DNA from 4 places in the Janthinobacterium sp. 67 genome. Region 1 is predicted to be linked to each of the others. Evidence: predicted binding sites of a transcription regulator. Region 1 holds the regulator's gene; each other region holds the start of a gene.
What was found. Region 1 encodes sigma-54, which starts transcription at its own class of promoters, with help from an activator protein. Its sites were predicted from a motif close to TGGCANGNAANCTGCTTT; they were not measured.

Region 1 (7,901 bases):
TGGGCTTGCTCGACATCAAGGCCATCTTTGGCGAAACGGCCGTGCGCCGCAAGATGCGCCTGAAACTGATCGTGCACCTCGTGCGCCGCAACGCGCTGGAAGAGGAAGTCGAGCGCCTGCCTTTCCTGTTCCCCACGGAAGACGTGCTGGGCCTGCCCGTGCGCAAGGTCGTCATCCCCGTCGCCGCCGGCCGCAACATCGCCGTGCTGCTGGAAGCGGCCGTGCGCAATACCATTCTGCAACTGCGCGGCATCGATACCTTGCAGGAGTTCATGGAACGGCAACGACTCGCCATGAGTGGCGATTAATGTTGCCAAGGAGTTCGCCCTTGCAAGGGCGAACCGTTACGCAGGCACGCAGCCGTGCTGCGTGAATTCCCTGCTGCACCAACGACTCGCCATGAGTGGCGATTAATGTTGCCAAGGAGTTCGCCCTTGCAAGGGCGAACCGTTACGCAGGCACGCAGCAGCGCTGCGTGAATTCCCTGCTGCACCAACGACTCGCCATGAGTGGCGATTAATGTTGCCAAGGAGTTCGCCCTTGCAAGGGCGAACCGTTACGCAAGCATGCAGCCGTGCTGCGTGAATTCCCGGCTGCACCAACGACTCGCCATGAGCGGGGATTAGCAACGTAGGTCGGACTAGCGGGGCAAGGCCCCGCGTAATCCGACGACATTGTTAGCGGGTGTCAGCAGGAGCCCTCGCTTGCAAGCGAGGACCGTTACGCAGGCACGCAGCCATGCTGCGTGAATTCCCTGCTGCACCGCTTTGCGCTAAGCCGACCTACGAAATACACATATGAAATTGCAATAGTTTGTAAAGATAATTGCCTTGGGAGCAGAGCACCGGTCTTTATTGTATGATCGGGCTATGCATATCGTCCTTATCACCGGAATATCCGGCTCCGGTAAATCCGTCGCGCTCAATGTGCTGGAAGATGCCGGCTACTATTGTGTCGACAACCTGCCACCGGCCTTGCTGCCCAGCCTGGTGCAAACCCTGCTCGACGAAGGCACACCGCAACTGGCCGTCGCCGTCGATGCGCGCAGCGCCGAGTCGCTCGTCAGCCTGCCGCACAATGTGGCCCTGCTGCGCGACCAGGGGCACGACGTCAAGGTCATGTTCTTGACGGCTACCACGCATTCGCTGGTGGCGCGCTTCTCGGAAACGCGGCGCAGCCATCCGCTGTCGCACGAACTGCGTCCGAACCAGAATCCGGCCAGCCGCCGCACCCTGATCGAATGCATCTCGGAAGAACGCGAGCGCCTGTCGGCCATCGAACAGCTGGGCCACGTGATCGACACGTCGGAGCTGAGCGCCAACAAGCTGCGCGCCTGGATCAAGGATATCGTCGCCTCCGAGCGTGCACCGCTGACCCTGTTCTTCGAATCGTTCGCCTTCAAGCTGGGCGTGCCGCTGGACGCCGACTTCGTCTTCGATGTGCGGGCCTTGCCGAACCCCTATTACGACCTGGCCCTGCGCCCCCTCGACGGACGCGACGCGCCCGTGATCGCCTTCCTCGACGCGCAGCCGAGCGCGCTGGAATTGCTGGCCGACATACGCGCCTTCATCGAGAAATGGTTGCCATCATTCAAGTCCGACAACCGCAGCTACCTGACGGTGGCCCTGGGCTGCACGGGCGGCCAGCACCGCTCCGTGTACATGGCGGAACGGCTGGCGCAATACTTCGGGCCCAACGAACGCGTCGTCTTGCGCCACCGCGAACGCGCCTAGTTTAATTCAGGTGGCGCAGCGGATGCGCTTGCGCCGGCCAGACGGGAGCGAAGAAGCGCGCCACCATGGCCGCGTCGACCTCGTCCAGGCTTGATGGATTCCAGCGCGGCGCATTATCCTTGTCGACCACCAGCGCGCGCACGCCCTCGAGCACTTCGCCATGTTCGAAATTGTGGCGCACCACCGTGCGTTCCATGCGCAGGCAATCGGCCACGCCCAGGTGGGCGCCCCGCTGCAGCAATTCCAACGTCACGGACATCATCAGGGGCGAGCGCAGGCGCATGGCCGCCAAGGCCTTGCTGGCGAACGCACCGTCGTCCTGCGCCAGCGAGGCCATGATGGCTGCCACGGAGCCAGCGCTGAAATGGCGATCCAGCGCCGCGCGCGCCGTGGCCAGGGACGAAACGCCCGCCTTGGCCTGGAACGGCGCCGCCAGGGCCTTGATCGCCACCGGCAAGGCCTCGCCCGGCGTCGATTCGAACAGGTCCAGCAGGGCCCCCACCTGCGCTTCGGGCAGGTAGACATCGGCCAGGCCCGTGTACAGGGCGTCGGCCGCGTTGATCGTCAAGCCCGTCAAGCCCAGGTACAGACCCAGCTGTCCAGCCAGGCGGGACAGGAAATAGCTGCCGCCCACGTCCGGAAACAGGCCGATATTGACTTCCGGCATGGCCATGCGCGTGCGGCCCGTGACGATGCGCAGGCAGTTGCCGGGGCTAGCTTGCGCCACGCCCATGCCCCCGCCCATCACCACGCCATCCATCACGGCAATATACGGTTTCGGATAGAAATGAATCAAATGATTCAAAGCGTATTCTTCCGTAAAGAAATCTTCCAGCAAGGCACTGCCGCCTTGCGGCGTGGCCAGGCCCGCATCGTAAAAGAAACGGATGTCGCCGCCGGCGCACAGGCCCTTCTCGCTGCTGGAGCGGATCACGACGGCGTCCACCTGGGGATCATCGCGCCAGACCAGCAGGGCCGCGCTCAGGGCGCGCACCATGTCCAGCGACAGGGAATTCAAGGCTTTCGGACGGTCGAGCACGATGTGGCCCGTGCGGTTGCGGATGGCAGTCTGGACGAAGTCGCTCATGGCAGGCAGGAAAGAAGTGAAAGTGCAAACATTCTAGCGCCTGCGCGGGGAACATTGCGTTCCGCTGGGCGCAAAAAAGGGCGCAATGTGCGCCCTTAGTTGATCACAACCGGTTGAAAGTCGCAGGCCGCTTAGGCGGGGGCGAATTCTTCTTCCGAGCTGTCTGGCAGATGCTTGATCGCCTCTTTACCGTGCCCTTGCACTTTGGTTTTGTATTTCATCACTTGCCTATCGAGCTTGTCGATCAGGGCATCGATTGCGGCGTACAAGTCTTGCGCCAGGCTTTCCACATAGACGGTCTTGCCACTCAGACGCAGGTTGACTTCGGCCTTTTGACGTTTTTCTTTCTCTTTGAGGTTATCCACGGTCAGAATCACGGCGATATCGATGACTTGATCGAAATGACGTTTCACGCGCTCCAGCTTCGTTTGTACGTATTCACGGATGGCTGGTGTCACTTCGAGATGATGTCCGCTGATGGTGAGATTCATACACACTCCTAAAGATGATCGGGTTCGTGCGGTCCATCGTATCCGGCCCGCAGAGGAACCGAAAAAAACTTACAAACACTTACGCAGGCTCACTGGCGGAATTTTTAATGCTTCCCGGTATTTGGCAACAGTACGTCGCGCAATCACCATGCCTTGTTCCCCCAGCATGTCCGCAATCTTACTGTCGGATAAAGGATTTTTAGGGTCTTCTGCTCCTGTCAGTTGCACGATCAATGCCCGTATCGCCGTCGATGACGCTTCGCCCCCCGCTTCGGTGGCGACGTGGCTACCAAAGAAATATTTCAACTCGAACATGCCGTGCGGGGTCAGCATGTACTTTTGAGTTGTTACCCGCGAGATAGTACTCTCGTGTAAACCCAGTGTATCAGCTATTTCACGGAGCACAAGGGGGCGCATGGCAACGGCCCCATGCGAGAAAAAGTTCTTTTGTCTTTCTACTATCGCCTGTGCCACGCGCAGGATGGTGTCGAAGCGCTGGCGCATATTCTTGATCAGCCACTTGGCTTCCTGCAACTGTGCGCCCATGGCACCTTCGCCCTTGCCCTGCTTGAGCAGGTTGGCGTACATGGCGTTCACGCGCAGGCGCGGCATGACGTCGTTGTTCAGGGTCACTTGCCAGCCATTGCGCGCGCGCTTGACGACGACGTCGGGCACCACGTAATCGGACACGTCAGAGGCGAACACGGCACCCGGATGCGGGTTGCATTGGCGAATCACCGTCTGCGCTTCGCGCAAGTCTTCATCGTCGCAATCGAGGGCTTTTTTCAGCTTGTTGAAATCACGCTGGGCAAACCAGGCCAGGTGCTTTTCCACGATGACGAGGGCCATGCGCCGCGTCACCATGGCAACCTGCGGCAAGCGCTTGATCTGCAGGGCCAGACATTCGGACGCATTGCGCGCGCCCACGCCGGGCGGATCGAAACTTTGCAGCAGCGCCAGGGCCGTGCGCATCTCGTCCGCGTCGATTTCCAGCTCTTCCGGCAGGCGCGCCAGGATGTCGTCGAGCGACTCTTCCAGGTAGCCATTGTCGTCGAGCGCGTCGATGATCAGCTCGACCAGCGCGCGGTCGCGCAATTCGAGCACCGTCACGCGCATCTGCTCCATCAGGTGTTCGCGCAGGGTGCAGTGATGGGCTTCCAGTTGCGGACGGGAATCTTCGTCGTCGGGCGCCTTGCCCCGGCTCGCCTCGCTCCAGTCGCTGTCGCCGCCATCCACGGCGGCCGGGCCCTCGCCCGCCTCGCCGTCAAAGGTTTCCGCTTCAGCCGGCGCCGCGGGCGCCTCCTGGCCTGGCGGCTGGGGCGGCGCTTCGGCCGGCGCGGCCGTCGAACTCAAGGCGCCATCGGACAGCAGGCGCAGCGAACGGTCGAGCGGATCGTCGAGCCGTTCGAGCAGGGGATTGTCCGTCAGCAGTTGCTCTAGTTCCTGGTGCAATTCCAGGGTAGACAATTGCAACAGGCGTATCGATTGCTGCAACTGCGGCGTCAGTGCCAGGTGCTGCGAGGTGCGCAGCTGCAATGATTGTTTCATTGGCTCACATACGGAAGTGTTCGCCCAGATAGACCCGGCGTACCGACTCGTTCGCGATGATGTCGTCGGGGCGTCCCGACGCCAGCACCGAGCCCTGGTTGATGATGTAGGCACGGTCGCAAATACCCAGCGTCTCGCGCACATTATGATCGGTGATGAGCACGCCGATATTGCGCTCCTTCAAGAAGCGCACGATGCGCTGGATCTCGATCACGGCGATCGGATCGACACCGGCGAACGGCTCGTCAAGCAGCACGAAACGGGGATCGGTGGCCAGCGCGCGGGCGATTTCCACGCGGCGGCGCTCGCCGCCCGACAGGGACAAGGCCTGGTTCTCGCGCAACTTTTCAATCTGCAAGTCGGCCAGCAATTTATCCAGACGTTCCTCGATCTCGGCCTTCTTCAGGGGGCGGCCTTCGACGGTCTGGATTTCCAGCACGGCGCGGATATTGTCTTCCACCGTCAGCTTGCGGAACACGGACGCTTCCTGCGGCAGATAGGACAGGCCCATCTGCGCGCGGCGATGGATCGGCAGGCTGGAAATGTCCACGCCGCTGATGTCGATGCTGCCGCCGTCCGACGGCACCAGGCCGACGATCATGTAGAACGAGGTAGTCTTGCCGGCGCCGTTCGGGCCCAGCAACCCCACCACTTCACCGCATTCGACTTGCAGCGAAACATCATGCACGACTTGCCGCTTGCCATAGGTTTTTTGCAGACCGCGAACGATCAGGGTGCTGCCGCAACGAGTATTGTCCATTATTTCGTTCCTGGCGCAGGCGTGGCCGGCGCTTTCTCCGCCGCCGGCGCCTTGGTCTTCGGCTGGATCACCATGCGCACGCTGCCGCCATCGGGCGTGCTGGTGCCGCTGTTGGTATTTTCCATCTGGAATACTTCCTTGCGGCTGTCATACGAGATGAACGCGCCGTTGGCCACGTCGGTCACTTTCGTGCCTTCCAGGCGCGTTACCTTGGCCTTGGAAAACAGTTTCACCACTTCCGTCTTGTTGTCGTATTCCACGCGCTCCGCTTCGCCTTCGATCCACAGGTCGCCCGCGCCATCGCGCTTCTGGCGGAAGGTGGCCAGCTTGCCGGGATCGGCCCAGAAGGTGATGAACTGGTAGCCTTGCGGGTCTTCCGTGATCAGGGCCCGGCCCGCCTTCATGGTCAGGGTGCCCTTGACCAGCACGACGTCGCCCGTCAGGGTGCGGATCTGCTTGACGTCATCGACGTGGCCGCTACGCGCCGTGATGACGGCTTCCTTCTCGGAATCGGCCTTCTCGGCATGCGCCGCGCCCATGATGCCCAGAGAAAATACGGTCAACAGCAAGATGTTCTTCATAGTATGGTTTCCTTGTTTCATTCTGTCATTTTGCCGCCGCGGCCGGGCGCGGTTTCGGCGGGAGGACCATGCGCAGCGCATTCTGCACTTCCACCTCGCCGGTGGCGTTATTGGCTTTCATGCCGATGCCATTGAGGCGCGAGGTGCCCGTCAGGATATCGACAGGCACGTCCGTTTCCATTCTTTCCTCGTCCGGAAACACCGTCAGCGCTTCCGTCTTGATCGTCAGGTTCTGCGCCTTCGGACTGGCCACGCGGTCGATCACGACATTGCGGTGCAGTTGCAGCCGGGTATTGTCCTGGTCGATGTGCGCCAGTTCCGCGTTCATGTTCAACGGCGGCATGCCCGGCGTGAGCTTGCGCACGAAGGGCTGGTCGATGTCGGACGAATCGTCGGCAGGATAATGCGTGAGCTTGGTGCCCGACACGATATAGCTGGGCTTACCCGTCAAGTCCATGCGCACCAGGCTGAAATTGGTGATGAAATAGTCGGGCTCATCCAAGTGCTTGCTGGGCATGGCATCCTGGCCATTCTTGTTCATCACTTCGAGCAGCCAAAAGCTGCCCAGCGCGACGACAACCGCGCCCAGCACGGTGAAAATGATGCGCCAGCGATGGGCGCCTCCTGGCTTACGCATAGGACTTTACTCTTTCAAATGTCACTGGCGAGGCGGCGCGCCTCACTCCAGGAACGGCGCCATGACGCGCGTATAGTTGTCCTGCGCGCGCAGCAGGAATTCGCAGATCTCGCGCACGGCGCCACGGCCGCCGCCGGCCTGCGTCACATGGTGCGCCAGGCCCTGCGCTTCCGGACGCCCGCCCGGCACGCTGACGGCAAAGCCCACGCGTTTCAGGATGGGCGCATCGATGACGTCGTCGCCGATATAGCCGCATTGCTCTTCCGTCAAGCCCGTAAGCGCCAGCAGTTCACGAAACGGCGTCAGCTTGTCGTGACCGCCCTGGTGCACGTGGGTAATGCCCAGGTCCTGCGCGCGGCGCGCCGTGATGGCCGAGCGGCGCGCGCTGATGATGGCCGTCTGCACGCCCGATTCCTGCAGCAGCTTGATGCCCAGGCCATCATACACATTAAACGTTTTCATCATCTCGCCATCGGGGCCGAAATGCAGGCTGCCGTCGGTGAGCACGCCATCGACGTCAAAGATCATCAGTTTGACCTTGGCCGCGCGTGCCAGGTTGTCCGCCACGCTGTCCATCAGATCACCTTCGCTTGCGTCAGGTCATGGATATGCAGCGCGCCCACCAGCTTGCCGTCGGCATCGACGACGAGCATCTGGTTGATGCGGAACTGCTCCATCACGGCCACGGCATCGACGGCCAGGCGTTCGGGCGCGATGCTGCGCGGCTGCGCATGCATGACGTCGCGGATCGCCACTTGCGTGAAGTCCTGCACGCGCTCGAACATGCGGCGCAAGTCGCCATCCGTAAACACGCCCACGGGACGGTTGTCGGCATCGACGATGGCCGTCATGCCCATGCCCTTCTTCGTCATTTCTTCCAGCGCCTGCAGCAGGGATGCCTCAACGGGCACCTTGGGTACGCGTTCGCCGCTGCGCATGACGTCATGCACGTGCGTGAGCAGGCGGCGGCCCAGGGCGCCGCCCGGGTGCGAGCGGGCAAAATCTTCTTCCTTGAAGCCGCGCAAGTCGAGCAAGGCCACGGCGATGGCGTCGCCCAGGGCCAG
Region 2 (7,901 bases), 3.6 Mb from region 1:
CCGTGGCCGGCATCGTCTACAAGGCCGGCAAGCGCGTGTCGCTGTACGCCAACTACATCGAGGCGCTGGTCAAGGGTCCCGTTGCCAGCGGCACCTACTTTGATGGCCAGAACGACGTGCCACTGAGCAACAAAGGCGAAGTCTTCTCGCCCTACAAGTCGAAGCAGAAGGAAATCGGCGTCAAGTACGACGGCGGCAGGCTGGGCATGAGCGCCGCCCTGTTTTCCACGGCCAAGCCTTTGCCTGCCGTGGTCGGTTCACGCGCCACCCTGTCGGGCGAACAGCGCAACCAAGGGCTGGAACTGTCCATCTTCGGCACGCCGATGGCGGGCGTACGCCTGCTGGGCGGCCTGACCTGGCTCGATACGGAGCAGCGCAAGACGGACAAGCCGGCCAACAATGGCAACAATGCCATCGGCGCGCCAAAGACACAGCTCAGCGTGGGCGGCGAATGGGACGTGCCCGGCGCGCCCGGCTTGAGCCTGAACGCCCGTACCGTCTACACGTCGACGCAATATGCGGACCTGGCCAACCGCAAGCAACTGCCATCGTGGACCCGCGTCGACATCGGCGCGCGCTACCTGACGCAGGTAGCCGGTCATGACGTGACCTTGCGCGCGCGCATCGACAACCTGGCCGACCGCAGCTACTGGGCCTCGGCCGTCTCCTCGTTCGACGCCGGCAGCCTGGTGCTGGCCGCGCCGCGCACCTTCGTCGTGTCGGGCAGCGTGGCGTTTTAAAGAGCCGGCAGCCCCTGCCTTCATGAAAGCTGCCTTCTGGCAGCTTTTTTTCGCGTGCGCGCCTGTGCCGCAAGCGGCGCTTCGGCGACAATGCGGCATGAAACGATACCCTGCCCTGCTGCTGTTACTCTGCCTGTCCCTGCCGGCCGCCGCCCAAAAGCAAACGGCCTGCCCGTATGCCGCCTGGAAAAGCGGCTTCAAGGGCGATGCGCGGGCGCAAGCCACCTGTTTGCTGCGTCCAGTGAAACTGTATGCGCGCCTGGGCGACAGCGCGCCGCTGCCGGACTTTCTTGCCGCCCACGTCGGCCAGCGCACGGGCATCGCGCCGGCCAAGCTGCGCGCGTGGCTGGCGCAGCAATCGATCAGCGAGGCGGACGTGGGCGGCGCCGTCGATGCGCCATTGTCGCGCGCCGTGGGCCGGCTGGCCGCGCCCATGGCCCGCTATTTCGTCATCCACGACACCAGCTACCCGAATTTCCTGCTCGAGCCCATTCCCGGCCACATCAACGACGCCAGCTGGGATTTCAACGATTTCAATCTACGCAACCCCGCGCTGGGCGGCGGCCCGAAAGGCCATGTCTACGTCAACCGCCAGGGAAACTCCTTGCAGGTGCGTGACTTCGGCACGGCCGGCTACGCCAGCAAGCTGGAAAAAGACAAGCCCTCGCTGACGGGCCTGTTCCTGCACGTGGAACTGGTGCAGCCGCGCAACTCCGTACCCGGCGGCGGCAAGGGCAACGACGGGCTGGCGCCCGATCCTGGCTTCACCTCCGCCCAATATGCGCGCCTGGCTCTGCTGTACATCGCCGCCAGCGTGCGCAAGGGTACGTGGCTGATCCCCGCCTTCCACGCCGTGCTCGATACGGGCTTTGCGAATGGCCATGACGATCCGCAGAACTTTTCGCTGGAGCAATGGGATACGGCCCTCGGTCATTTGAGCGCCGTCATGACCGGCGCCGACGCGCCAAATTGAACACCACCCGCACGCCGATTTGGAGGATACTTTAGCTCCCGCCGTTGCACGGCGCGGATGCCGAGCTGTCGATGGAGAGCTGCGATGACCTATGCCTCTGACCAGAAAATGCACGTGCTGGACATGCCCGCGCGCACGCGGCGCATCTTCAGCATGCGCGATGCCGTGCTGACGCAATGGGAACACGAGGTGCGCGCCAAGGTACGCGGCGCCGATGCCCTGCTGACACCGATATTGATCAATACCTTGCCCGCCTTCTTCGACAACCTGGCCGAAGCGCTGACGCCAGGCTATCCGCGCGACAATGCCACCAGCCATACCAATGCCCCTGCCGTGCACGGCAACGAACGGGCGCGCATGACCAGCTATGGCCCGGAACAGGTGATCCAGGAATACCAGATCTTCCGCGACTGTTTCGCCGATGCGGCCCTCGAAGCGGGCGTGCCGCTGCGGCGCCGCGACTGGCAGGTGATCAATGCCTCGATCGATACGGGCATCCGCGAAGCCATCCTGGAATTTACCGCCATGCACGAAAGCTTCCAGCGGCGCATCGCCGCCGGCCTGTCGCACGACATGCGCAATCCCCTGTCCGTCATGCTCAACAGCGCCCAGTTGCTGCAGCGGCGCGCGCAGCAGCTCGACGTGCCGGCCCTGGCGTCGAAAATCATCGAACACGGCAAGCGTCTCGACGAGATGATCCAGGAATTGCTCGATACGCTCAGCTACCACCGCGGGCAAAAGCTGCCGCTGGTGCTGCAGCGCTTCGACATCCTGCCGCTGGCGCGCCAGGTGGGCGACAGCGTCAATACCGGCCATCCGGGCAAATGCCTGGTGACGGGCGCGTCCGTGACGGGCTGGTGGTGCGAGAATTCGCTGCGCCGCGCCCTGGAAAACCTGGTCGGCAACGCCCTCAAGTACGGCGACGACGGCCCCATCCATATCCACGTCAACACCTTGCGCGAACGTATGATACTCACCGTGCACAACACGGGCAGCACTATCGCCCCCGACCAGGCCGAGCGCATCTTCGAGTACCTGCGCCGCGAACACCAGGGCAGCGCGCCCGGCTGGGGCATCGGCCTGCCCTTCGTGCAAAACGTGGCGGAAAGCCATGGCGGCAGCGCGCTGGTCGACAGCGCGCCGGAAACGGGCACCACGTTTACCATCGACCTGCCCATCGATTGCCGGCCCTTCGTCACGCCGGACGCTTGAGCTCGCCGCTACCTGCCCCAACACCGGCACTTTCCGAGCAGTAACGCACCAAAACGGTGCGGATGACGGATTTATGCCACAAAAATGGTCATTTTTTACACACTTTCAGGTGTGCGCCATTGGCACGCTTCCTGCTGAGCTATAGTCAGACACGGCTCAAGGGAAATCACAACATGGCAAATTTTTTCAATGAAATGACTGCAAATGAGGTGGGTACGGACAGCAAGGTACGTGAACACTATCGTGAATTCAGCAGCTGGCTGGCGCAGCAATCCCCCGAGACCATCGCCCGCAAGCGGGCCGAGGCCGACCTGACGTTCCGCCGGGTCGGCATCACGTTCGCCGTCTACGGCGACGATGCCGGCACGGAGCGCCTGATTCCGTTCGACACCATCCCGCGCATCATTCCCGCCGCCGAATGGGCGCAGATGCAGACGGGCCTGGTGCAGAGGGTGCAAGCCTTGAACATGTTCATCCATGATATTTATCATGAGCAAAACATCATCAAGGCGGGCATCATTCCTGCCGAGCAAATCTACAAGAATGCCCAGTACCGCCCGGAAATGCAGGGCATTTCCGTCGCCTCCGACATTTACGCCCACATCGCCGGCGTCGACATCGTGCGGGCGGGACAGGGCGAATTCTATGTACTGGAAGACAATCTGCGCGTGCCGTCCGGCGTGTCCTACATGCTGGAAGACCGCAAGATGATGATGCGGCTGTTCCCGGAACTGTTCGCGCGCAACCGCATCGCGCCCGTCGACCATTACCCGGACATGCTGCTCGACAACTTGCGCTCCGTCGCGCCCATGGGCGTCGATGACCCCACGGTCGTCGTCATGACGCCGGGCATGTACAACTCCGCCTACTTCGAACATGCGTTCCTGGCCCAGCAGATGGGCGTGGAACTGGTCGAAGGCAAGGATCTGTTTGTCAACGACAACTCTGTTTACATGCGCACGACGCGCGGCCCCAAGCGAGTCGACGTGATCTACCGCCGCGTGGACGACGATTTCCTCGACCCGCTGGCCTTCCGCTCGGACTCGTCCCTGGGCGTGCCGGGCCTGCTGTCCGTCTACCGCGCCGGCCGGGTGACCCTGGCGAACGCCATCGGCACGGGCGTGGCCGACGACAAGTCGATCTATCCTTTTGTTCCCGACATGATCAAGTTCTATCTGTCGCAAGAGCCGATACTCAACAACGTGCCGACCTACCAGTGCCGCAAGAGCGCCGACTTGTCCTACGTGCTGGCGAACCTGGCGCAGCTCGTCGTCAAGGAAGTGCATGGCGCGGGAGGCTACGGCATGCTGGTGGGTCCCGCGTCCAGCGCCGCGCAGATCGAGGACTTCCGCCAGCGCCTGCTGGCCAATCCGGGCGGCTACATCGCCCAGCCGACACTGGCCCTGTCCGCCTGTCCCACCTACGTGGAATCGGGCATCGCGCCGCGCCACATCGATTTGCGTCCGTTCGTGCTGTCGGGCAAGACGATTTCCATGGTGCCCGGCGGCCTGACCCGCGTGGCGCTGGGCGAAGGTTCGCTCGTGGTCAATTCCTCGCAAGGGGGCGGCACCAAGGATACCTGGGTACTGGAAGCCACATCCGCTTTTGCAGGAGAGAAAACATGCTGAGCCGCACCGCCGATCATTTGTTCTGGATGGCCCGCTACACGGAGCGGGCGGAAAACACGGCGCGCATGCTCGACGTCAATATGCAGACCTCGATGCTGCCCCAGTCCGAACAGGACGCGGAACAAGGCTGGCGCGCCACCCTGGGTATTTCCGAGCTGCAAAGCGCGTACGACCATAAATATGGCCGCTTCCATACACGCGACGTGCTCGACTTCATGGTGCGCGACCCGAACAACCCCTCGTCCATCCTCGCCTGCCTGACGGGCGCGCGCGAAAACGCCCGCGCCGTGCGGGGGACTTTGACGACGGAAGTGTGGGAAATCCAGAACGCCACCTGGCTCGACATGCAGAAACGCCTGAAAAGCAATCTGCTGGAAACGGACCCCAGCCAGTTCTTCGAATGGGTCAAGTACCGCTCGCACCTGTCGCGCGGCGTCACGCTGGGCACCATGCTCAAGGATGAGGCCATCCACTTCATTCGCCTCGGCACCTTCCTCGAGCGGGCCGACAACACGGCGCGCATCCTCGACGTGAAGTTCCACGGCGCGCGCGACACGTCGAAAGACATCACCCAGCGCGATTTTTACTACTGGGCGGCCCTGCTGCGCTCCGTTTCCGGTTTCGAGATCTACCGCAAGGTCTACCGCGACGTGATCACCCCGGCGCGGGTGGCGGAATTGCTGATGCTGCGCGGCGACATGCCCAGGTCGCTCCTGGCCTGCATGGATGACGTGGTGGAAAACCTCAGGCACATCCGCAACGATGTGTCGGCCGATACGGAACGCTTCGCGGGCAAGTTGCACGCGGAACTGAAATTCGGCCATATCGACGACATCATGAAGGCGGGCCTGCACCTGACCCTGACGGAGTTTCTGGAAAACATCTATGACCTGGGCAACCGGGTCAGCCGCGACTTCCTCGTTCCCCTGGCGGCCTGATGCAGCTCACCATCCGCCACGAAACCGCGTACGCCTACAGTGCGCCGCTGGCCTACACCATCCAGCAGCTGCACCTGACGCCGCGTATCGAACCGCAGCAGCGGGCCCTGTCCTGGCAAATCACGACGCCGGGCCGATGCCACGCCTACACGGATGCCTACGGCAACCTGTCGCACATGCTGACGATTAGCGGCAGCCATCAATCGCTGAGCCTGGTGGCGCACGGCGTGGTGGAAACCATCTACCCGCACAAGGGACGGCTGAACCTGGTCGACACCTTGTCGCCGCTGTTGTTTACCATGCCGACACCGCTGACCCAGGCCGATTCCGCCATCCTCGACCTGGCGGCCGCCAGCTTGCCGGACCGCACAGTGACGGCGGGCACCGGGCACTTGCTGCGCCTGGCCGAGCACATCGTCGGCAAGGTCGCCTATGAAAGCGGCGCCACCATGGTCACCACGACGGCCGGCGACGCCCTGGCCCTGGGGCGCGGCGTGTGCCAGGACCACGCCCACCTGTTCCTCGCCTGCTGCCACGCCTGGGGCATCCCGGCCCGTTATGTGTCCGGCTATATCGATCCGGGCACGACGGGCCATGCGGCCAGCCATGCCTGGGTCGACGCCTGGGCCGAAGACACGGATTTCGCGGGCTGGGTCAGCATCGACGTCACGCATGCGCGCCTGATGACGGACGCGTATTGCCGCCTGGCCATCGGGCGCGACTACGATTCGGCGGCTCCCGTGCGCGGCGTGCGCCAGGGTGGCGGCACGGAAACGTTGAGCGTCGATGTGCAAATCGTGCCTGTATAAACAGGCCGGAATGAGGCTGGCCGGGCCTTGCCAGCGGTATGCGGGGCCCGGCTGGTGTAAAATGCTTCCCCTTTTGACTTGATTTACGACGATGACTTATTGCATAGGCATGCGCCTGAACGAAGGGCTGGTCTTCCTGTCCGACTCCCGCACCAACGCCGGCGTGGACCAGGTGGGCACCTTCCGCAAGATGAGCGTGTTTGAAAACCCGGGCGACCGCATGCTGGTCCTGATGACGGCCGGCAATTTGTCGATCTCGCAGGCGATCCGCCAGATCGTTTCCGAACACGTCGATGCGGATGGCCGCAGCATCTGGAACGTGGCCAGCATGTACGATGCGGCGCGCATCGTGGGCGAAGCCGTGCGCACCGTGCACCTGCGCGATGCGAAGGCCCTGGCCGACTGCGGCATCGATTTCAATGTGAGCATCATCCTGGGCGGACAGATAGGCGCCGAGCGCTGCCGATTGTTCCAGGTGTATTCGGCCGGCAATTTCATCGAATCGCACGATGAAAACACGTATTTCCAGATCGGCGAAGCCAAATATGGCAAGCCCATCATCGACCGGGTCGTCAATCCGTTCACGCGCCTGGACGAGGCGGCCAAATGCGCACTCATTTCCATGGATTCCACCCTGCGCTCGAACATTTCCGTCGGCTTGCCGCTCGACCTGCTCGTCTACGAGACGGGCAGCCTGGCCGTCACGCGCTTCGTCACCATCGATGAAAAGAACCAGTATTTCCGCATGATCCGCGACACCTGGGGCGAACAATTGAAACAGGTGTTCGAAGGCATCGTCGATCCCGTGTGGAACGCGGCGCCGGAAACGACGACGAACGTGCTGTCGTCCGCCAACATGCACAGCAAGCCCGTGCGCGTGGCCATCCCCGAGCACGTGAGCCGCGGCGGCCTGACCGTGGCGCCCCTGCAATCGTTGGCGCAGCAGTTCAGCGACGACAAGCAGCATTGATCTGCCGCGCACCGGCTGCGCGCGGCGCTGGACAAGTCGCTTTTCGCGTGCTTTTATGGCAATATGGGTTGACATTTAATCCAGATTGACCTGAAAGGCAGGTAGCGCATGGACTTGATCACTTCCGCTGTCGTGGCGGCCATCGAACATGGCGCGCCCGGCCACGCTCCCGAAGCCGTCGCCAGCCACTATGAGCGGCTCAAGCAGGCCATCGCCAAGTTCGACAGCGCCGCAGTCATCCTGGCCGCCATCGCCGCGCTGGAAGCCGAGCCTGGCAATACCCAGCTGCAACTAGCCCTGTCGGCCGCCCTGTCCAGCGCGAAAGTGCCGGACGACATGGAAACCCTGTTTGCCGCGCAAGGCTTGCTCGATGCGCTGCAGCGCCCCTTTCCCCAGGTCCCCGACGTGGAAGCCGTGCCCGCCCCGGCCGATAAAAGCGCCGTCGTGTCGAATTATGCCGTCGTCAAGGTGTATTTCGCCACGGACCGCCAGCGCGACGTGGGCAAGCCGCCGGCCCAGCGCTTCAGCGGCGAACGCAACATCATGGGCGGCAATGGCCCGCTCAGCTATGGCAGCTGCGACATCAGCATCCCCCGCGACCACCGCATGGGCCAGCTGGAATCGCCGTCGC
Region 3 (7,901 bases), 2.9 Mb from region 1:
TGGAAGAACTCAAGGCGCGTGCGCCGGAAGTGAAGGGCGCCATCGTGCTGATCGACACGCCGTTCGACCAGGAGATGGCCGAGCGTGGCCTGGCCGGCGTCACCTATGGCCAGGGTTCGCGTTTCCGTTTCAACGGCCCCAGGGCTGCGGCGGAGCTGGGCGCGGCCGCCGCGCTGGTGCGCTCGATCGGCGGCGCGAACTTCCGCATCCCGCACGCGGGCGCCACGGGCCTGGACGACAAACAGCGCATTCCGGCCGCCGCCGTCACCGTGGAAGACGCCCTGCTGATCGGCCGCCTGGCCGCGCGCGGTCCCATGAAGATGCACCTGACCCTGACGCCGCAAAACCTGCCGGACGCGGACAGCTACAACGTCATTGCCGACTGGCCGGGCACGGACAAGGCCGATGAAGTAGTGGTGGTGTCTGGCCACCTCGATTCCTGGGACCTGGCGACGGGCGCGCACGACGACGGCGCCGGCGTGGTGGCGGCCATGGGCGTGGTGGAAACCCTGAAAAAGCTCGACTACCGCCCGCGCCGCACCATCCGCGTGATCGCCTGGATGAACGAGGAAAACGGCGGGCGTGGCGGCCAGGCCTATTTCGACGCCCACAAGCAGGCGCTCGGCAAGCAATATGCGGCCATCGAGATGGACAGCGGCGCCGGCCGCCCGTTCGGCATCAAGGCCAGCGTGGGACCGAAGGCGGAAAAACTGTTTACGCCTTTGCTGGCAGCCCTGCAGCCGATGGGCGCGCATGCATTCACGCGCCGCGACGCGCTGGGCACGGGCGACTTGCACCGGCTGGAAACGGCCGGCGTGCCCAGTTTCGAGCCGCTGGTCGACAGCCACAGCTACTTCCACTACCACCATACGCCGGCCGACACCCTGGACAAGGTCGAGCCGGATAACCTCAAGCGCAACGTGGCACTGATGTCGTCGCTGGCCTGGTTCCTGGCCAATATCGACGGCGAGATCGGCCGCGCGCCGGAGCAGGGTGAATAAGCGCCAATGTCGCTACCCGACCTGAACCTGTTGATTACCCTCGATGTGCTGCTCGCCGAGGGCAGCGTCACGCGCGCGGCGCGGCGCTTGCGCTTGAGCCCATCGGCCATGAGCCGCGCCCTGGCGCGCCTGCGCGAGACGACGGGCGATCCGCTGCTGGTGCGCGCCGGCCGTGAACTGGTGCCCACGCCGCGCGCGCTGGAGCTGCGCGAACGGGTGGGCCACCTTGTGGGCGAGGCGCTGGCCGTGCTGCGACCGGCGGAGCAGCTGGACCCGCGCCAGCTGGCGCAAACATTCACGCTGCGTTCGAGCGACGGTTTCGTGGAAAATTTCGGCCCGGCGCTGCTCGCGCACATCGGCGCGCAAGCGCCTGGCGTGCGCCTGCGCTTCGTGCAAAAGCCCGACCGCGAAAGCACGCAGCTGCGCGAGGGCAGCATCGACCTGGAAACGGGCGTGATCGGCAGTCTCAGCAGCCCGGAAGTGCGCACGCGCAGGCTGTTCGGCGACCGTTTCGTGGGCGTGGTGCGCAGCGGTCATCCGCTGGCGCAGGGCGACATCAGCGCCGAGCGCTATGCGGCCGGCCAGCACGTGCTGGTGGCGCGGCGCGACCAGGATACGGGGCCGATGGACGACGCGCTGGCCGCCCTGGGATTGCAGCGCACGATCGCCAGCATCGTCGGCGGCTTTACGGCGGCGCTGGCGCTGGCCGCCGGCTCCGACCTGATCGCCACCGTGCCGGAACGCCATACGGGCAATCTGCGCGCCGGCATGTTCACCTTTGCGCTGCCGCTGCGCATGCCGGAGCTGACCGTGTCGCTGATGTGGCATCCGCGCATGGATGCCGACCCTGCCCACCGCTGGCTGCGCGGCTGCGTGGTCGACGTCTGCGCGGGCCAGATCAATGCGGGCTGATGCCTCCGCGCGCATCATGCGGGGTCTTCAGCCCTGCCTTGGGAGCGGCCTAGCACGAAAATCGCCAGCGCCGCCAGAATGAGCGCGCTGGCCACGCCGAAGGTGGCATGCATGCCGACGATCGTGGCCGCTGGCCGGGCGTTGGCGATATCGCCGGCGCCCGCAGCGAAGACGGCGCCCATCACGGAGGCGCCCGTGACGAGCCCCAGATTGCGCGACAGATTGAGCATGCCGGAGATGACGCCGCGCTGCTCGGGAGCGATATCGCCCATCACGGCCGTATTGTTGGCTGCCTGGAACAGCGCATAGCTGGCCGTGAGCAGCATGATCGGTGCGGCGTAGCCGGGAATGCCCAGGCTGGCGGGCAGCAGGGCCAGCGCCAGGCAGGCGACGGCCGCGCCGCCCAGGCCCGCGCCGCCCATGCGCCGCGCGCCGTAGCGGTCCACCAGCCAGCCGGACGGCACGCCGCAGAACGCGGCCACCAGCGGCCCGGCCGCCAGCACCATGCCGGTGGCGGCAGCGCCCAGGCCCAGGCCGCGCGCGAGATAAAAGGGGCCGACCACAAGGGTGGACATCATGACCGTCGACACGAGCATGCTGGTCGCCAGGCCGGCGCCCAGCACGGGCGCGCGCAGCATGGCCAGGCGTATCAGCGGCGCCGGCGCTTTCAGTTCAACGCGGACGAACACGATGGCGCCCACGCAGGCGGCCAGCAGCAGCGCCACGTTGCGCATGCCGAAATGGCCGCGGCCCAAGGTCATGGCCAGCGCATAGGCGGCCAGGGTCAGCGCCAGCAGCAAGGTGCCGCGGTGGTCGAACACGGGCCGTTTGGCGTTGGCGCTTCGCCGGTCGGCCGGCAGGTAGCGCCAGGCCAGCAGCAGCGCCATGCCGGCCAGCGGCACGTTGACGAGGAAAATGGCTTGCCAGCCGAAGCGCGCGATCAGCAGGCCGCCCAGCGCGGGACCCAGCGTGGTGCCGACGGCCGACATGGTGCCGAGCAGGCCCATGGCGCTGCCCGTCCTGGCCTTGGGTACGGTGCTGCCGACAAAGGCCATGGTCAGCGCCATCATGACGGAGGCGCCCAGGCCCTGCAGGGCGCGCGCGGCGACCAGCAGCCACAAGGAGGGCGCCAGCGCGCACAGGATGGAGGCGGCGGCAAACAGCGCGATGCCGGCCAGCAGCAGGCGGCGCCGGCCGACCATGTCGCCCAGGCGCCCCACGCTGACGATCAGCGCGGTGATGGCCAGCAGATAGGACAGCACGATCCATTGCACATCCTGGAACGGCGCGTGCAGGGCCCTGGCCATGTCGGGCAAGCCCACGTTGGCGATGCTGGTGCCCAGCGCGGGCAGCAGCATGGCCAGAGACAGGCTGGCAAGCGCGCCGCGCATGGGTAGCGTGATGGTCTGTTGCTCGGATGGAGCGGATGTTGACGGTGGTTGCATGGCGTGGCGGATCCTCGGATAGGGTCGCCACATGGTACTGAGGGATCTGGCATGGCGGAAGACGCAGCATGTGCATTGTGTTGTTGCGTCTGACGCCATGTGAGGGAACTACATCACCAGGCTAGATCGCATTGAGCGGTATCTTCAGGTAGCGCACGCCGTTGTCTTCCGGCTCGGGCAGCTTGCCCGCATTGATGTTGACCTGGATGGCGGGCAGGATCAGGGTCGGCATGTCGAGGGTGGCGTCGCGGCCCGTGCGCATGGCCACGAATTGCTCTTCCGTAATACCGTCGCGCAAGTGGATATTGCTGGCGCGCTGTTCGGCCACCGTCACTTCCCAGCGCGGCGCGCGGCCGTTGGGCGGGTAGTCGTGGCACATGAACAGGCGGGTCTGCGGCGGCAGCGACAGCAAACGCTGCACGGAACGGTACAGCAGGGACGCGGAGCCACCGGGAAAGTCGCAGCGGGCCGAGCCCACGTCCGGCATGAACAGGGTGTCGCCGACAAACACGGCGTCGCCGATCTGGTAAGCCAGGTCGGCCGGCGTGTGGCCGGGCACGTGCAGGGCGCGCACTTCCAATGCGCCGATATGAAACACCTGGTCCGGGGCGAACAGCTGGTCGAACTGCGAGCCGTCGGCCCTGGCGCCGTCCTGGTGGTAGACGGCGGCAAACGCCTGCTGCACCGTCTGGATGGCGGCGCCGATGGCCACGTCGCCGCCCAGCTGCTGCTGCAGGTAGGGCGCAGCGGACAGGTGGTCGGCATGTGCGTGGGTTTCCAGCAGCCAGCGGCACTGCAAGCCGTGTTCGCGCACGAAGGCGATCACCTTGTCGGCCGAAGCGGTGGACGTGCGGCCGGCCTTGGGGTCGTAGTCGAGCACGGAATCGATGATGGCGCAGTCCCGCCCGTCGGCCTCGTAGACGACATAAGTGACGGTGGAGGTGGCAGTGTCGAAGAAAGCTTGGATTTGTGGGGTCATCACGGCAGCAAAGGACGGACAGGGAAGGACATTATATCGCCAGAGTCCGTTCAAAAAATGTTGAAATTTGAGATTCGGCATGCGAAAAACAGATATGCGCCCATCGCAGTCGTGCGCACCCTGCGCCTTGCCGCGTGCTAACCTCATTGCTACAAGGAGGAATTCATGAACGATATCACTGCACGCAGCGAACAGTACCGCGGTTTTACGATTTCCGTGACCCCGCAAAAGGATAACGACGATCTATGGGATTTTACCTACCGCCTGCAGCGCGAAGGGGAGCCCGAGGCGCAGGCGATCACGCGCAGCCGCACCCTGGGCGGTTATGCGGCTCCCGAGACGGCATGCGCGGCCGGCCTGGAAGTAGCCCGCACGGAAGTGGATAACCTGCTGCGTCCTTGAGCCAGCGTAAATCGTTTAGCCCGAAAGTGAGCCTGGCTACGGCCGGCGCGTGAAACACGTCGCTGCCGGTCGCGCTTCATGCTACGATTTCCATTATTGAGTCAGTCGCCAAGGAGGCACCCCATGAATAGCAGTTCCAAAATTCACTATAAAGGCTGGGAAATCGTTCCCCTGGCCGTGCCCACCACCGACGGCAAATGGTCGGCCAGTTGCGACATCGAGCGCGCCACGGCGGAAGGACTGGAAGTATTCGAAGGCTCGACCATGCAATTCGTGCGCGACGACGAGGAGGGCGCCATCGCCGCCGCCTGCGAGGAAGCCGTGCGCCAGATCGACAACATCATCGCCAATCCGCTGGTGCGGCTGGCCTGATCCCTCACCTTTCCGCACTCATCTTCAGCCGGCACCCGCCGGCTGTTTTTCTTTCCGCTCCTGCTTCCATTGATTTCACCGAGTTCTGTTGCATGTTTCAATATTTTGTTTCAAGGTGAAATTATGAAACAATATTGAAACGTTGCGCAAACCAAACGTGACATCGCTGTTACCAGGCGGTACAGCCGTAGAGCAGCGCCGGCGCGCGCCTTCCCCCTGTTTTCACTCTGCCGTCACGTCTTTTTTGCGACGCCGCGCCGGCCTGGCACGGCATTTGCAATACTGGTGCTCATAGCCACTCCGTGAAACATTCGGGACCATCCGAAACCCATAAGGTGAACACATGACTCAATACTCCGCAGGTGCCGCATTCCGCAAGGCCGTCCAGGAAGAATCTCCGTTGCAAGTGGTCGGCGCCATCAACGCCAACCACGCCTTGCTGGCCAAGCGCGCCGGCTATAAAGCCATCTACCTGTCCGGCGGCGGCGTCGCGGCCGGCTCGCTGGGCTTGCCCGACCTGGGCATTTCCAGCCTGGACGACGTGCTGACCGATATCCGCCGCATCACCGACGTGTGCGACCTGCCGCTGCTGGTCGACGCCGACACGGGTTTCGGTTCGTCCGCCTTCAACGTGGCGCGCACCGTGAAATCGATGATCAAGTTCGGCGCGGCCGCCCTGCACATCGAAGACCAGGTTGGCGCCAAGCGCTGCGGCCACCGTCCGGGCAAGGAAATCGTGAGCAAGGAAGAAATGGTCGACCGCATCAAGGCGGCCGTCGATGCGCGCACGGACCCGAACTTCGTCATCATGGCGCGCACCGATGCGCTGGCCGTCGATGGCCTGGAAGCGGCGCTCGAGCGCGCCGTCGCCTGCGTCGAGGCGGGCGCCGACATGATCTTCCCGGAAGCGATCACGGACCTGGACATGTACGCCACCTTCGCCAAGGCCGTCAACGTGCCGATCCTGGCCAACATCACGGAATTCGGTTCCACGCCGCTGTTCACGCTGGACGAACTGCGCAGCGCCCACGTGGGCCTGGCGCTGTACCCCTTGTCGGCCTTCCGCGCGATGAACAAGGCGGCCGAAAACGTCTACCAGGCGCTGCGCCGCGACGGCACGCAAAAGAACGTCGTCGACACCATGCAAACGCGCATGGAGCTGTATGAATCGATCAATTACCACGATTTCGAGCAAAAACTCGATGCGCTGTTCGCCGCGCAAAAGAAATAAGCAGAAATAAGCAAGAAGCAGGGGCCGCATGCTGGCCCCGCAGTGACGCAACCGAGACTAGTCAATTTTTGGAGAAATCAATGAACGCACCGCAAGCCGCCACTTTCAAGCCTAAAAAATCCGTCGCCCTGTCCGGCGTCACCGCCGGCAACACGGCGTTGTGCTCGGTCGGCAAGACCGGCAACGATTTGCACTACCGCGGCTACGATATCCTGGACGTGGCCGACAGCTGCGAGTTCGAGGAAATCGCCTACCTGCTGGTGCACGGCAAGCTGCCGACTTCCGCGGAACTGAAAGGCTACAAGGCCAAGCTGAAATCCTTGCGCGGCTTGCCGTCGGCCGTGAAGCTGGCGCTCGAAGCGCTGCCGGCCGCCGCCCACCCGATGGACGTGATGCGCACGGGCGTGTCCGTGCTGGGCTGCACCCTGCCGGAAAAAGACGACCATAACGCGCCGGGCGCGCGCGACATCGCCGACCGCCTGATGGCGTCGTTCGGCTCCATGCTGCTGTACTGGTACCACTACAGCCATAACGGCAAGCGCATCGAAGTGGAAACGGACGACGATTCGATCGGCGGCCACTTCCTGCACCTGCTGCACGGCGAAAAACCGTCGGCGTCGTGGGAAAAAGCCATGCACACCTCGCTGATCCTGTACGCGGAACACGAATTCAACGCCTCGACCTTCACCAGCCGCGTCATCGCCGGCACGGGCTCGGACATCCACTCGGCCATCACGGGCGCCATCGGTGCGCTGCGCGGCCCGAAACACGGCGGCGCGAATGAAGTGGCGCTGGAAATCCAGAAACGCTACGACAACCCTGACGAAGCGGAAGCGGACATCCGCGAGCGCGTCGCCAACAAGGAAGTGGTGATCGGCTTTGGCCACCCCGTCTACACGATCTCCGACCCGCGCAACGTGGTCATCAAGGAAGTGGCCCGTTCGCTGTCGCAGGAAGCCGGTTCCACGAAAATGTTCGACATCGCCGAGCGCCTGGAATCGGTCATGTGGGAAATCAAGAACATGTTCCCGAACTTGGACTGGTTCTCGGCCGTGTCCTACCACATGATGGGCGTGCCGACGGCGATGTTTACGCCGCTGTTCGTCATTTCGCGCACCTCGGGCTGGGCCGCCCACATCGTCGAGCAGCGCATCGACAACAAGATCATCCGCCCGAGCGCCAACTACGTGGGCCCGGAAGACCTGGAATTCGTGCCGATCAAGGACCGCAAATAATGACCCCTAATATGAACACACTGCACCGCAAGGCCTTGCCGGGAACAGGGCTGGACTACTTCGACACGCGCGCCGCAGTCGATGCGATTCAGCCAGGCGCCTACGCCACCTTGCCCTACACCTCGCGCGTGCTGGCCGAAAACCTCGTGCGCCGCTGCGACCCGGCCACCCTGAACGCCTCGCTGAGCCAGTTCATCGAACGCCGCCGCGACCTGGACTTCCCGTGGTTCCCCGCGCGCGTGGTCTGCCATGACATCCTGGGCCAGACGGCCCTGGTCGACCTGGCCGGCCTGCGCGACGCCATCGCGGCCCAGGGCGGCGACC
Region 4 (7,901 bases), 1.5 Mb from region 1:
CAGCAATCGATGTCCGATGCGCTGGCGCGCGGCTGCTACCAGGTGCTGTCGCTGATCGGGCCGTATTTGCGCAATGAAACGCATTTGCTGTTTCGCAAACTGTCGGAAGAGTATGTGACCAAACTGAAGAACGACTGACGCTGCTGCTGGCGCCACGTCGTCAATTACAGGAGAGATATATGGCTTGGAAACAATTTCCCTATCCGGACGACGCATATGTCTACACGCCGCAAACCCTGGAAGCGGCCTGGACGCGCCTGCATGCGGGCGACGTGGAACCGTTTCCCACGCACCCGTCACTGGTGCAAGCCTGGCTGGCCTTCCATGCGGGCGACTTCGAGCGCGCCGTGAAGCTGGGCCTGGCCGTCGGCGTGCCCGGCTATGCGGTGGCGCACAAGGCCACGTGTATCTACGCCACGCACTTGGAAGTCGATGACAGCCAGAAACTCGACATGTACGAGGAAGTGGCCGAGCGCTGCGAGCGCCAGCAGAGCGAGCAGCCGGACAATCCGGCCGGCTATTACTGGCATGCCTACAGCCTGGGCCGCTATGCGCTGGGCACGTCCGTCGTCAAGGCCCTGGCGCAAGGCATGGGCGCGCGCGTGCGCAACAGCCTGGACCGCACGATGACGATAGCGCCCATGCATGCGGAAGCGCATATCGCATTTGGGATTTATCATACGGAAATTATCGACAAGGTCGGCGCCATGATAGGCGGCCTGACGTACGGCGCCAACAAGGAAGACGGCTACCAGCACTTCAAGACGGCGCTGGCCCTGACGCCCCATTCGGCGCTGGCGCACAGCGAATATGCGCGCGCCTTGAACATGCTCGACGGAAAGAAAAAACTGGCGGAAGCGCTGGCCCTGTATGAAAAGGCGGCCGAGTGCGTGGCACTGGACGCCAAGGAACGCCTCGAGGTCGAGGCGGCGATCGATGAATTGAAAGGGTAGGAATACTGTGATCAAGGCTTTATGTGTGTACTGTGGCGCCAATGCGGGCGTCTCGCCGGACTATGCCGTGGCGGCGCGCGAACTGGCGCGCGTGCTGGTGGCGGAAAATATTTCGCTCGTGTATGGCGGCGGCAAGGTGGGCCTGATGGGCGTGATCGCCGATGAAGTGCTGCGCCTGGGCGGCGAGGTGACGGGCGTGATTCCCACCCAGCTGGTCGAACGCGAAGTGGGCCATACGGGCTTGACGCGCCAGTTCATCGTGAAGGACATGCATGAGCGCAAGGCGATGATGGCCAGCCTGTCCGACGCCTTCATCGCCATGCCCGGCGGCTATGGCACCCTGGAAGAACTGTTCGAGATGCTCACGTGGGCCCAGCTGGGCTTGCACGCCAAGCCCATCGGCTTGCTCAATGTCGACCGTTTCTATGATGGTTTGATCGCTTTTGTGCAAAACGGCAAGGAACAGGGTTTTATCCGCCCGCAGCACGCGGCCTTCCTCAATGCCGACGCCGATCCTGCCGCGCTGGTGCAGCGCCTGAAGGAGTGCGCGCCGTAAATCATGTCTGCCTGGCCGCCGGTCAGCTGTTTCCTGTCGCTTGCAAGGGCCATGCGGTGCGCACCGCATGGCTTTTTTATTTCTGCACGGGAAAATTGATCGGGCTTGGCGACTCAATTAATAAAAATATGGCAAAAAAATTGTATCTGCAGCATGTTTTTTTGAAAATGAAGATGCTTTTTAGGCATGGGTGTGGTTTACTGGCAGGGTTCAAAGTTAGGAATATCGGACACCGACGAGCGTTGTACAGACTCCCAAAAAAGGTGCCGACCCGTTTCAAGTTGCCCCAACCACGCTACTTCATCATCTCGAAAGGATGCTATTTTGAAACCTATGACCTTCTTGCGAGCGACCGCGGTCGCCGCCATTCTCGCCGCCGCTGGCGGCGCCCAAGCCCAAACCACCATCATCGGCTTCGATTCGCTGGAACAACCGGGCTACTTCGGTTCCGTGTTCAAATCCTACTCCGAAGGCGGCTACAACTTCGACAGCAGCTTCCTCGGACTGCTGAGCTCGGCACATCAGGATAGCTTCGCCTATGCCGGTTCGGCCGGTCTCGGCGCGACGCCCCTGTCGACGACCACCCTGAGCCGTGCCGATGGCGCCGCTTTCTCGCTGGGCTCGATCAGCCTGGCCGACTTCGTGAGCTTGCCCGGTTCCTTTGACGTGACGTTCGTCGGCCACCAGGTGGGCGGCGGCACGGTGAGCCAGACCTTTACCCTCGGTGGCGGCCACACCTTTGCCGATTACACGTTTACGGGTTTCAGCAATCTGCTGTCGGCAACGTGGAAGGAAGGCGCCTTGCATACCTTCCAGGTCGACAATATCGCGGCCACCGTCAGCGCCGTGCCGGAACCGGCCACCTACGGCATGATGCTGGGCGGACTGGGCCTGCTGGCCTTCCTGCGCCGCCGCAAGAACGCCGCCTGAACCTGAGCATGAGGCCGGCCTGCCGGCATCAGTAACAATGACAATGCCGCCCAGTGGATGCCCCGGGCGGCATTGTCATGTGGGCTTCATGCGCCGGACGTCATGACCACAGGCGCTGGCCCGACAGGTCGAGCTGGGTCAGGTACAGGCGCACGTCGAATTCGTACTGGTGGTATTGCGGTTCCATATACGTGCACAGCTTGTAGAACGCCTTGTCGTGCTGCTTTTCCTTGACGTGCGCCAGCTCGTGCACGGCGATCATGCGCAGGAATTCCAGCGGCACTTCCTTGAACATGGTGGCCACGCGGATTTCATGCTTGGCCTTGAGCTTGCCGCCCTGCACGCGCGAAATCGAGGTGTGCAAGCCCAGCGCATGCTGGATCACATGGATCTTGCTGTCGAACGCCACCTTGTTGATGGGTTCCGCATTGCGCAGGAATTCATTCTTCAAGTCCTGCACATACTGGTATAAAGCCTTGTCGTTGCGCACATCGTGCGCGTTCGGATAGCGTTTCAACAAAACGTCGCCCAGCTTGTCCTGTGCGATCAGTTGCTGCACTTGCGCTTGCGTTTGTTCGGAATAGGCGCTCAGGTATTTCAGGGATGGCTGCATGCGGGGAAGGGCGGGGCGTGGCGCGGAGGTGTCGGTAAGGCGAGAATGTACCATACCGCCGCGCCCGGCGCTGCGCCAACCCTTGCACGGGGCCGCCAGGGCCGCCCCGTGCCTTCCTGCGTCAAGCTGCGCGCTACCGTGCCGAGCCGCTCAGCCCGGCCAGTCCCGCCAGCCCTCGTCAGCCCTTGTCGTCTTCGTCCTTGCCGCCCTGCCGGCCAGTGCTGCTGCGCGCCGTCGTGCCGCGGCTTTCATTGGCGCGCTGGGCCGATTGCCGGCTTTCGCCGCCCTTGCGGCCGATTTCCGCCATGTGTTCGCGGTTACGGCTGACGGCTTCGCCGCCTTTCTGCCCGGCACGGCGTGCTTCTTCCGAGTCGAATTCATGCGCCGTGCCTTTTTGATGGGCTGCCTGGCCGCCCTTGCTGGCAATTTCGCGTTGCTGTTCCTCGTTCATGGCGGCGAAACCGCGCTTGCTCGTGCCTTTGCCGCTGCCCGATTCGCCGGCTTTCTGGCTGCTGCCAGCGCCTTTGCCCTGTTCATTACCTTGATTGCTAGCCATGTCGCTCTCCTTGCTGTCGAGTGGGGTCAAGTGGTCAATGCAGGTGTTCAATGCGCCTGCTCGGATTGCCTGCTGGTTTCGTGGTTGCGGCCCGCGCCATCGCGGTGGCCCGTGGCATGCATTTTTTCGATCATTTCACGCTGGCGCTGCGTGGCTTTTTCCGTCTCTTCCGCCGTCTTGCGTACCACTTCGTCGGCGAAAGCCACGGCCGTGCGGCTCGCTTCGGGCAGGTGGTTCTCTGCCGTGCGGTTCATCTCGACATTGGCGTTGGCGACGAGATTGCCGAGTTGCTGCTGGTACTGGCGCAGCTTGTCGCCGCCCGGCTGCACCTGGGCGGCGGCCAGCGACATGAACTCGCCCGTGTCGCGCGCACACAGCAGTTGCTGGCTGGCGCTGCTCCATTCCTGCAGCAAGTCTTGCGCCAGCCGCAGATGCAGCTCGCTCAGTTGCTGCACTGTATCGAACATCTTGCGCGATAGTTCCGTGGCGAAATTGCACTGGGCCTCGAGATGGGACTTCAGGGCGGGGCTGAAACTGGGGGACATACTGTTTGTGAACATGTTCTACCTCAATGAAAAGCGGATCCAGAAAACACCCGGTGCACCGGGTGCGGCGTATGGTGAAACAAGCAAAGGGATAGACGCCCAACGGCGCGCCAGGTTCCATGGCCGATGCCGGTTTGGCGTGAGAATGGGGTCTGGCAGATGAAAAAACGCGGTGACTTTGTGCCAGATCAAATGAACGTCAATCAGCCTGCCGCAGTCGGCAGCCATGCCGCTTGTGTGGAAAATGCATGTTTACTGGCCCGGGCGTGCGACAATAGCCGGCTCGCGGCAGCGCAGCCGATGGCCGGCGCGCGTGGCTGAGCCGAGCATCGCCTTACTTTTTGACCTATTTCCGCGACCATGACGCATCCCGAATACATCCTGACCCTGTCCTGCCTGGACCAGCGCGGCATCGTGCACCGCGTCTCCGGCTTCCTGGCCGAGCGCGGCTGCAACATCCTCGATTCCGCCCAGTTCGGCGACCAGGAATCGCAGCTGTTCTTCATGCGCGTGCATTTCGCGCTGGAAGACGGCGCCGTCAGCGACGCCCAGCTGCGCAGCGATTTTGCCGACCTGTCGCAAGCCATGCAGTTGAATGGCCCCTTCCACGGCCAGCTGCACGATGCGCGCGTCAAGCCGCGCGTGATGCTGATGGTGTCGAAGATCGGCCATTGCCTGAACGATTTGCTGTTCCGCTACAAGAGCGGTTTGCTGAACGTGGAAATTCCCGCCATCGTGTCGAACCACATGGAGTTCTACCAGCTGGCGGCCAGCTACAATATTCCCTTCCACCACCTGCCGCTGGCGGCCGGCGCGCCGGAAGCGGCCAAGCTGGCGCAGGAAGCGAAGATCATCGACTTGATGGACACGCACAAGATCGACCTGGTGGTGCTGGCGCGCTACATGCAAATCCTGTCGCCGGGCCTGTGCCAGGCACTCGACGGCCGCGCCATCAATATCCACCATTCCTTCCTGCCCAGCTTCAAGGGCGCCAAGCCGTATGCGCAGGCGCATCACCGCGGCGTCAAGCTGATCGGCGCGACGGCCCATTTCGTCACGGGCGACCTGGACGAAGGCCCGATCATCGAGCAGGACGTCGAGCGCGTCGACCATGCGATGGATGCGGAAACCCTGACGGCCATCGGCCGCGACGTGGAATGCGTCGTGCTGGCACGCGCCGTAAAATGGTTCGTCGAGCACCGCATCTTGAAAAATGGCGACAAGACGGTGGTTTTCCGCTGATACCGACTTCACTATTTACTTTACCGAGACAGAAACACGATGGCCCTCAAAGCAACAATTTTCAAATGCGATCTGCAGATCGCCGACATGGACCGCAATTACTACCAGGATCACGCGCTGACCCTGGCGCGCCACCCGTCCGAGACGGACGAGCGCATGATGGTGCGCCTGCTGGCGTTCGCCATCCACGCCGACGAGGCGCTGACGTTTACCAAGGGCCTGTTCGACACGGAAGAGCCCGACCTGTGGCAGAAAGACCTGACGGGCGCCATCCAGCTGTGGATCGAAGTAGGCCAGCCCGACGAAAAGCGCATCCTGAAGGCTTGCGGCCGTTCGGAGCAGGTCATCGTCTACAGTTATGGCGCAACGAGCCACATCTGGTGGAAGCAGATCGCCAACAAGCTGGAGCGGGCGAAAAACCTGACCGTGATCAACCTGCCATCCGAGGCGGCGCAAGAGATGAGCAAGCTGGCGCAGCGCACGATGCAGCTGCAATGCACGATCCAGGATGGCCAGATCTGGCTGACGGACAGCGTCAACACGGTGCTGATCGACCGCGAACCGGTAAAGCCGGCCCGCTGATGCCTGCTGTCTGAAACGCAAAAAAGCCCGGAGCGATCCGGGCTTTTCTCATTGTGATTGATCAATTCGGTGCTGCGCCCAGGCGCTTGATGCTGCTCGAACGCTGCATGCTGCGGCTGATGCGCGGATCTCCGTAGTAGTTCACTTCGCCCGAACCGCCGATGCTGATGGTCAGGTCCTCCTTGGCCCACACGGTGGCTTCGCCCGAGCCGCCGATGCTCACCTGCACTTCGCGCGCGGCAAGGCGGCCTGCCTGGATATTGCCCGAGCCGCCGATCGATGCCGTCAGTTGCTCCGTCTTGCCGCTGGCCTTGAAGCCGCCGCTGCCGCCGATGGCGACTGAAACCTGGCGGCTGTCGAGGTCGCGCGCGTTGATGGAGCCGGAGCCGCCCACGTCGAAGCGCAGGTTCTCGGCGCGCAAGCCCGTTGCCGTGATGTTGCCCGAGCCGCCCACGCTGACGCGTTCCACCTGGCGCGCCTGGATGACGATGGTCAGGCTGCTCTGGCGGAAGTTGGCGTTGCGCTTGGCGGGGCGGATGCGCAGGGTGCCGTTTTCCACGGCCGTGTCGATCAGCGGCAGGATATTGTCGTCCGCTTCGATGGTGATGCTGTCCGTGTTGCCGATGCGCAGTTCGACATTGCCCGGCACGTTCAGCGCCACGGCATGGAAACTGCCTACGTCGCGCGTCTGCTTTTGCAGCTTGCCGCTGCCCTGGATGCTGTTGCCGGAAATCCAGTCGAGCGGCGAGGCCAGGGCCGGCGCGGCCGGGATGGCCAGCGCGCAGGCGGCCAGCAGCATGGCGGCGCCGGCATGGCGGCGGTGGAAAAGTGGCTGTGTCATTCTTGCTCCCTGTTTTGAATTGATCTGCACGCATGGTATGCCAGCCGGCCGCGCCCGCGTATCGCCCTGCGACAGACTGCGCCAGCGGCGGCATGGAATGCAGAAGGCTGCGACAGGATGGCATGAGGTATCATGCCGGTATTGGACTTACGACGGCCGGCACGCGCTGGCCACACTACTGGAATTACATGCTGATCATCACCATCAAACAGGGCAAGGAAAAGAGCTTGCTGGGCCAATCGTGGATATACGCGTCCGCGATCGAAAAAGTCGAAGGCAAGCCGCAGGAAAAAATGAAGCCCGGCTCGACGGCCATCGTGCAAAGCTCCTCGAAGCAGTTCATTGCCCGCGCCGCCTACAATTCGAAGTCGCAGATCCGCGCGCGCATCTGGAGCTTCAAGGAAGACGAACCGGTCGACCACGCGCTGATCAAGCGCCGGGTCAAGGCCGCCATCGAGAAAAAACTGCCAGCCATCAAAAAGGCGGGCGAAAACCAGCTGCTGACCCTGATCAAGGGCGAAGACGAGGGCTTGCCCGGCCTGGTGGTGCAGCTGTTTGGCGGCGTGCAAGGCTATCTGATCTGCGAATTCAATGCCGGCGGCGTCGACGCGTGGAAAGTGGCCATCGTGCAATCGCTGATGGCGTCCACCGGTTGCGCCAACGTGTACGAGCGCTGCGACGACCTGATGCGCAAGGGCGAAGGCTTGCCCCTGATCGACGGCGCCCTGGCCGGCGAGGAGCCGCCCGATGAAGTCATGCTGACGGATAACGGCGTACGCTATGCGCTGGACCTCAAGACGGGGCACAAGAGCAAGTTCCGCTGAGGACTGCTGTGGTTCATGAAAAAGCCGGCGCGAGCCGGCTTTTTCATGTCTCCTATTCCAGCGGCACGCTGCGGTATCTGTTCACCTCCAGGGCCGACACGGCCGGCGCATCATTGCCCCACGACGCGCGCAGAAAGGTCACCACGGCCGCCACTTCCGCGTCATCCATGACGGGGCCGAACGGCGGCATGCCGTAGGGGCGCGGGTTGCCTTTTGTCCCGGGCGCGAAGCCGCCGTTGAGCACGAGGCGGATGGCGTT

Region 2: the regulator sigma-54 is predicted to act here: its motif matches at 3,046-3,063, upstream of CLU90_RS04615 (circularly permuted type 2 ATP-grasp protein).
Region 3: the regulator sigma-54 is predicted to act here: its motif matches at 5,375-5,392, upstream of prpB (methylisocitrate lyase).
Region 4: the regulator sigma-54 is predicted to act here: its motif matches at 1,639-1,656, upstream of CLU90_RS30015 (PEP-CTERM sorting domain-containing protein).

Annotation. Positions count from the first base shown of each region.
Region 1 is NZ_PGES01000001.1:4,653,749-4,661,649, reverse strand. It holds gene hprK (HPr(Ser) kinase/phosphatase) at 1-308, shown strand, start outside; gene rapZ (RNase adapter RapZ) at 870-1,733, shown strand; gene CLU90_RS20900 (enoyl-CoA hydratase/isomerase family protein) at 1,735-2,820, opposite strand; gene hpf (ribosome hibernation-promoting factor, HPF/YfiA family) at 2,952-3,311, opposite strand; gene CLU90_RS20890 (RNA polymerase factor sigma-54) at 3,381-4,859, opposite strand; gene lptB (LPS export ABC transporter ATP-binding protein) at 4,864-5,619, opposite strand; gene lptA (lipopolysaccharide transport periplasmic protein LptA) at 5,619-6,200, opposite strand; gene lptC (LPS export ABC transporter periplasmic protein LptC) at 6,226-6,837, opposite strand; gene CLU90_RS20870 (KdsC family phosphatase) at 6,880-7,413, opposite strand; gene CLU90_RS20865 (KpsF/GutQ family sugar-phosphate isomerase) at 7,413-7,901, opposite strand, start outside.
Region 2 is NZ_PGES01000001.1:1,047,602-1,055,502, reverse strand. It holds gene CLU90_RS04630 (TonB-dependent receptor) at 1-740, shown strand, start outside; gene CLU90_RS04625 (hypothetical protein) at 838-1,713, shown strand; gene CLU90_RS04620 (sensor histidine kinase) at 1,798-2,925, shown strand; gene CLU90_RS04615 (circularly permuted type 2 ATP-grasp protein) at 3,099-4,553, shown strand; gene CLU90_RS04610 (alpha-E domain-containing protein) at 4,547-5,491, shown strand; gene CLU90_RS04605 (transglutaminase family protein) at 5,491-6,300, shown strand; gene CLU90_RS04600 (peptidase) at 6,392-7,270, shown strand; gene CLU90_RS04595 (alpha/beta hydrolase) at 7,379-7,901, shown strand, end outside.
Region 3 is NZ_PGES01000001.1:1,741,614-1,749,514, reverse strand. It holds gene CLU90_RS07805 (M20/M25/M40 family metallo-hydrolase) at 1-1,001, shown strand, start outside; gene CLU90_RS07800 (LysR family transcriptional regulator) at 1,008-1,913, shown strand; gene CLU90_RS07795 (MFS transporter) at 1,928-3,358, opposite strand; gene CLU90_RS07790 (MBL fold metallo-hydrolase) at 3,480-4,337, opposite strand; gene CLU90_RS07785 (hypothetical protein) at 4,503-4,739, shown strand; gene CLU90_RS07780 (hypothetical protein) at 4,863-5,111, shown strand; gene prpB (methylisocitrate lyase) at 5,455-6,342, shown strand; gene prpC (bifunctional 2-methylcitrate synthase/citrate synthase) at 6,423-7,577, shown strand; gene acnD (Fe/S-dependent 2-methylisocitrate dehydratase AcnD) at 7,589-7,901, shown strand, end outside.
Region 4 is NZ_PGES01000001.1:6,108,700-6,116,600, forward strand. It holds gene CLU90_RS27485 (TetR/AcrR family transcriptional regulator) at 1-138, shown strand, start outside; gene CLU90_RS27490 (hypothetical protein) at 180-953, shown strand; gene CLU90_RS27495 (TIGR00730 family Rossman fold protein) at 964-1,509, shown strand; gene CLU90_RS30015 (PEP-CTERM sorting domain-containing protein) at 1,843-2,439, shown strand; gene CLU90_RS27505 (YgjP-like metallopeptidase domain-containing protein) at 2,540-3,052, opposite strand; gene CLU90_RS27510 (KGG domain-containing protein) at 3,231-3,608, opposite strand; gene CLU90_RS27515 (phasin family protein) at 3,656-4,168, opposite strand; gene purU (formyltetrahydrofolate deformylase) at 4,514-5,395, shown strand; gene CLU90_RS27525 (YaeQ family protein) at 5,435-5,977, shown strand; gene CLU90_RS27530 (head GIN domain-containing protein) at 6,039-6,818, opposite strand; gene CLU90_RS27535 (SAM-dependent methyltransferase) at 7,007-7,642, shown strand; gene CLU90_RS27540 (c-type cytochrome) at 7,695-7,901, opposite strand, start outside.